DNA from 2 places in the Lactiplantibacillus sp. C232 genome. Region 1 is predicted to be linked to the other one. Evidence: predicted binding sites of a transcription regulator. Region 1 holds the regulator's gene; the other holds the start of a gene.
What was found. The regulator NrdR, encoded in region 1, represses ribonucleotide reductase genes. The targets are predictions, from matches to a motif close to ACACNATATATNGTGT.

Region 1 (3,207 bases):
CGGTCTGAGCTGGTTGCTTACCACTCTCAGTCTGTTGCTGTTGTTGGGCCCACTTTGGCATAATCTCCTTACGCGTCGGTCGATTGTTCTTGCGCCGTGTTGGTGTTGATTTCGGCTGTTTACGTTGCTTCAAATACATCAAAGCCGCTTCCGGCGTCGTAATGCCGTGTTGTTGCCAATCATTGGCGACTGTTTCTAGCAAATTACGATTAAGGGCAGCTAACTCCCGATTTTGCAATAAGTAGTAGATCACCATGTTGATGACGGCATTGGGTAATACCCCCCGACCAATTAAATCATGAACTAGTCGGTTCTCACCGCTCGTCACAAAACCATGTTTCTCCTGCTTCAAAGCTGATAAAAAGTCATACGGCGCTGTCTGCTTAGCATACGTCACGAGTTGCTGCTCAGCCGTTGAGAGCTGTGCTGAAGCCTTGTTATCCTTAGTGGTCGTCGTTGCAACCGTTGCTTCCGTAGCGACCTGCTGACTCGAAACTGCGGGCCGTTCATAGCGCCGCGCAATCAATAATTTCAATTGATTTTCATCAAACTGACCCGTTGTTAAACTAGCCACTTCACTGATTAACTTAGCCATCTCAATCTCACTGATGCCGTAGACCCGACTTTCCGTAATGATCAGTTGCCGTGAACTCGCAACCTGTTTGAGATCAACATAGTTCTGCTTCAAAATTTGCCCCAACAGTTGCCAGTCAAAGTCATCGTCACTGAGCACGGGCGAGTGATCCTCGGCCGGTTCATTGGCCGCCAATTGGGCGCGCACCTTTTGCACTGAAAGAGGTGGCGTCGTAACTTTTTGACTATCAACGTGAAACACATCTAAGATATTTGCCGTCACGTCTTTGGCAGCCGTCAAGTCAATCGGCTGTGCTGCAAAATCGCCAGCAAGTTGTTGATAACGTAACTCACCGACCGTATCTAACAATAGGACACTCAATAGATCATCCGCAAAGAATTGTAACGCCAGTAATGGTGCTTGTAATTGATAAATGTACATGGCACCCAATTCATCTTGTTGATAATAGCTGCGCAACAAGCCAGTTGCTTCAAGTTTACGCCGAGCCGCTAACACCGTCGGCAAGTCCACATTTAGGATGCCCAGCAGTTCCGCGTGACTGCGTCGATTGCTCAGCTCATTCTCGCTACTCTGTAAGCTACGTAACGCCGCGTACAAGCTATATGCCAATGGCCCCATCAGTGGCAAGTATAATTCCGCCAATACAGCTTGTTGCGCCGCACTGAGCGCTGGTGCTTGCGGGACCACTAACCCAGTTTTGGGTGTTAAGGGTTCATCATTTGGCATGTTGTTCACCATTCTTTTTAACTAATCTTTTTTTCGTTTAGGTGCGTGGGTCGTCTTCGCTGACGGTTTTGCCAGTTTGACCTTATCACGCTCCATCATATCTTGGAGTTCATTCAAGAAGACGTGCATATCCTTGAATTGCCGGTAAACACTGGCAAAACGAATGTACGAAATTTCGTCAATATCTGCCAATTGCTCCATGACATACTCGCCGATAACTTGGCTTGAAATTTCATTTTCGCCCAGTGACCGGACCTTATTTTCAACATCATCAACGACGCCCGTCATGGTTTCCATGCTAACGGGTCGTTTCTCGGCCGAGCGAATAATTCCGCGCAAGACTTTTTCACGATTGAATTCTTCGCGGGCACCATTTTTCTTAATGACTAATAATGGCGTGGCTTCGACCCGTTCAAATGTTGTGAACCGGAACCCACAGTTTTCGCATTCCCGGCGCCGTCGAATCACGCGACCATCATCAGTTGGTCGACTGTCAACCACGCGGGAGCCATTATGATGACAATGTGGACATTGCATAGACTTCTCACCCCTTGTAACAACTAACAATCAGTTTTTCTTTATTTAGTAATAGTTTTCAGCCATTTTAACACGGCTGCTTTAGTTTTATCAATGTTGGCCCCGTTATCAATGACAACGTCAGCCCTTGCGACCTTCTGTGCAAGTGGCATTTGGCTGTCAATTCGTGCCTGAGCCGCCTGTTGCGATAAGTGGTTACGCGCCATCAACCGCTGCAATACTACGGCGGGTGATGCCGTCACAACCAACACTTGATCACAAACATGTTGCCAGCCACTTTCAAATAACAACGGCACATCTAAAATAATTGCGTCGGGCTGTTGCTGGTTTGCCGCGACAATCGCTTCGAACATCGCGTACTGAATCGGTAACCGTGTAATTGCGGTTAAGTCTTGTAAAGCTTGAGCATCGTTAAAAACCAACTGGCCAAGCCATGGCCGATTCAGTCGCCCGTCTGCCAGCACTGCTTGCTGACCAAAGTGCGCCACAATCTTTTGGGTCGTCGGTTGGCCTGGCCCTTCAACCTGCCACGCGATTTTATCCGCATCAACGATTGGTAACTTAGTTGCCAGCAGCTTAGAAACAGTCGACTTACCAGTGGCAATGCCACCAGTCAATCCAATCAACTTTGTCATCTTGATCACCTACAACCGTTGTTCTAACGGGCAAAAATGGGTCCCTCGCTGTGCCACTTTGATTTTCTCAATAATTGTGCCACACCGTTCGCAAGGTTCCCCTTCACGACCATAGACGTGTAAGTGATTTTGAAACTGACCGGCTTCACCAAATGCCGTTGAAAATGAATGAACAGTGGTGCCGTGACCTTTAATTGCCATCGCCATTTCATCAATAATGTTTTGGCGCAATGTTGCAATCTCATCAGTAGTTAGTGAATTAGCAGGCCGCATTGGATGAATCTTACTCATCCATAGCGTTTCGTCCGCGTAAATATTCCCAATGCCCGCAATCTTACTTTGATCCAACAATAGTGGCTTGATCATCTTTTTCGACTTGCCAAAAGTGGCCGTCATATAAGCCAGTGTTAACTGTTCAGCAACGGGTTCCGGGCCAATTGTCCGCAATCCCGCCACCGTGTTTTCTTCACCGGTCGGCACGAGCGTCATTCGCCCGAACTTACGCGTATCGTTGTACAGCAAATCACGATCATCGGTCAGATGGAAGATCACGTGCGTGTGTTTACCTTGATCTTCACCACGCGGTACAACATTATACTTGCCTTCCATCCGCAAATGCGACACCATCGTCAGACCATTGCTAAAGCGAAACAACAAATACTTCCCCCGCCGATCAATGGTCTGGATCGTTTGGTTGGCTAAACGCTGTTTGAA
Region 2 (3,207 bases), on a different contig from region 1:
GCTAGTCGGCTATGACTATGCTAAGCTGAAATGAGAAAGGCAGCGAGAGAGATGTTAAAGAGAAATTTGTTAAGAGGTCTAGCATTAGTGTCATTAGCAGGTGTCCTGGCTGGCTGTGGTGCTAGCCAGTCGACGTCTAAAGCGACTAGTAGTTCTACGAGTGCTAAGTCGACGAAGACACAGACCAAGCGGCAACGACTGATTAGTGCCTTACCGAAAGGCGTTAAATCGACCGATAGCGACTTAGTGGTCGTCAATAAGTGGCATAAGCGCGCTGAGATGACATTTAATAAGTCGAGCGTGGATGGTATTGAAGTCCGTAGTTCTATCGTCAAACCATTGGAAGCCTTTCTAGCGGGGGCAAAAAAAGCCGGCTATCCAGCAACAATCGTGTCTGGGTATCGTTCAGTTGCTTATCAAAAAGAGGTTTGGAATCAGTCGATTCAAACCTATGAGAATCAAGGAAAATCAGCCAAGGAAGCCTTAAAGCTGACTAAAGAATATGTCGCAGTTCCTAGTGGTAGTGAGCATGAAACTGGTCTCGCAGCAGATATCATGAACACGCACTGGTACAGCACTCATGGTAATCAATTATTGTCATCATCCGACAAGAACAAGGGTCAGCAGTGGTTGATTAATCACGCGGCGGACTATGGATTTGTGTTGCGCTTTACTAAAGATGGTAAGCAGTCGACCGGGATTGACTATGAATCTTGGCATTTCCGTTACGTTGGTAAGGCGAGTGCGGAATTCATGACTAAGCACAATTTGACTCTCGAACAGTACGTCAGCTTGCTGCAAGCTCGAGAAAAGGCGGCCAAGTAATAAGCTAGCCGTATTATTGATGACCGCCCCCAATTAATACTATATTATGGCGTACGTTAGGAATTAGCTAGCGTGCGCTTTTAAATTGTCTTCGGTTTAGCAATGTGGGTTCGTCTCAACTGAGTATTATTTGGTCACGACACGTTGTCGCTTGATTATGCTGGTCAGAGGCCGCACTCAAAGCTGAAGTGCCACCAGCGCCGGCTTGGGTAACCCAGTGTGTGTTAGTGAGTTGCTTGGATCGCTGACTAGTGCGTCGCAGTTGTGGCTGGTGCGAAGTTTTTTACTGAATTGACTCACCAGATATTGCATTTTAAGACGTGGGTGCGTACAATATGTAGTGTTGCTTTTAGAGATAATCAAAATTTTGACGTGATTAAAAGGAGAGACGCCCCATGCTTGTAATGTCAGGAACAATCGGTGCCGGCAAGACGAGTTTAACGCAGTTAGTGGCTAACCACTTTGGTTCTAAAGCGTTTTACGAGTCAGTTGATGATAATCCCATTTTGCCGTTATTTTATAAGGATCCTAAGAAGTACGCCTTCTTATTACAAATCTATTTTTTAAATAAACGGTTAGACAGTATTAAATCAGCTTTTGCTAACGATCTGGACGTCTTAGACCGGTCGATTTTTGAAGATTCATTATTATTTCATTTGAATGGTGATCTTGGCCGGGCGACGAATACCGAAGTTGACATTTATGATTCATTATTAGATAACATGATGCAGGAATTGCCAGAAGCGTCTCATCAAAAGAGTCCTGATTTACTTATTCATATCAATATTTCTTTTGATACGATGCTCAAACGAATCCAAAAGCGGGGCCGTTCTTACGAACAAATTGATCAAGATCCTGATTTATATAAATATTATCAGACTTTGAATGAACGCTATGACGACTGGTACGCTAATTATGATCATAGCCCGAAGATGCAGATCGACGGGGATCAGCTGGACTTTGTCGCCGATGCGGATGCGCGTAAGGAAGTCATTCGGTTGATCGACGAAAAAGTGGCTAGTTTAGGCTAGTTGCCTTTTTAGAATCAATGTTTTATAGTAGACAGTGAATATTAAACACGGCGCGTTTTTAAGTAGACGTTCAGAGAACCGGTGGGTGGTGTGAATCGGTAGTCGAAACTCCGGCGCGACAATGTGGGCAGGTAATACTGCACGGCACGGCCGTTATCCGTTTAAGGGTGGGATTAATCATGATCCTGAACTTGGGTGGTACCGCGAATCGCAGTCTCTTCGTCCCAATTGGGAGGAGAGACTGTTTTTATTTACGATTAAAAGTGAAAAGGAGACGTCGTTATGTTAGATGTTAAAATGATTCGTCAAAATCCAGATTTTGTAAAAGAACAGCTTGGTCATCGGGGCGTTGCTGCGAGTGACATCGATGATTTATTGGCCGCTGATGAAAAGCGTCGTGAATTGATCGCCAAGAGCGAACAATTGAAGTCGACGCGTAACCAAGTTTCAGGCGAAATTTCACAGAAGAAGCGGAACAAGGAAGACGCTAGTGCCGAAATTGCAGAAATGCAAAAAGTTAGCGCCGATGTGAAGACGTTGGATGAAGAACGGCGGACAGTCGATGCCCAAGTTCAGGATATGGCTGCACATTTACCAAACATGCCCCATCCCGACGTACCAGTTAGCTTGAAAGAAGAAGATGCCGTTGAATTACGTCGAATCGGGACACCACGGCATTTTGACTTTACGCCGAAAGCACATTGGGATATCGGTGAAGATTTAGGCATCTTAGACTTTGAGCGCGGTGCTAAGGTTTCTGGTAGTCGTTTCTTATACTACGTGGGCGATGGTGCTAAACTGGAACGCGCCGTTTACAACTTTTTCTTAGACCAGCACGAAGCTGAAGGGTATACGGAAGTTTTGCCGCCATACATGGTCACTGATGAATCTATGTACGGTACCGGCCAATTTCCTAAGTTCAAGGAAGACGCTTTCCGGATTACGACGCAAGATTTGACGTTGATTCCAACGGCCGAGGTGCCATTAGTCAACTATTATCGTGATGAAGTTATTCCAGCTGAAAAATTACCAGTTTACTTTACGGCCTTATCACCAGCCTTCCGTGAAGAAGCTGGTAGTGCTGGTCGTGATACGAAAGGCTTGATTCGCTTACACCAATTCAATAAGGTTGAAATGGTTAAGTTCACGAAACCAGAAGATTCATGGGATGAATTAGAGAAGTTGACCAACAATGCCGAATCATTGCTAAAGAAACTTGGGTTACCATATCACGTTATTACGTTAACGACTGGTGACATGAGCTTCACAGCTGCCATGACACATGACTTGGAAGTTTGGTTCCCAGAACAAGACAAGTACCGGGAAATCTCGAGTTGTTCAAATTGTACTG

Region 2: a site for NrdR is predicted at 1,154-1,169, ahead of MZO41_RS12380 (deoxynucleoside kinase). Genes of this name have one in related genera too.

Annotation. Positions count from the first base shown of each region.
Region 1 covers NZ_JAMSKZ010000001.1:220,566-223,772, reverse strand. Annotated here, with positions in the region: gene MZO41_RS01095 (replication initiation and membrane attachment family protein) at 1-1,321, opposite strand, end outside; gene nrdR (transcriptional regulator NrdR) at 1,343-1,858, opposite strand; gene coaE (dephospho-CoA kinase) at 1,900-2,493, opposite strand; gene mutM (bifunctional DNA-formamidopyrimidine glycosylase/DNA-(apurinic or apyrimidinic site) lyase) at 2,503-3,207, opposite strand, start outside.
Region 2 covers NZ_JAMSKZ010000013.1:83,772-86,978, forward strand. Annotated here, with positions in the region: gene MZO41_RS12375 (M15 family metallopeptidase) at 52-825, shown strand; gene MZO41_RS12380 (deoxynucleoside kinase) at 1,221-1,856, shown strand; gene serS (serine--tRNA ligase) at 2,139-3,207, shown strand, end outside.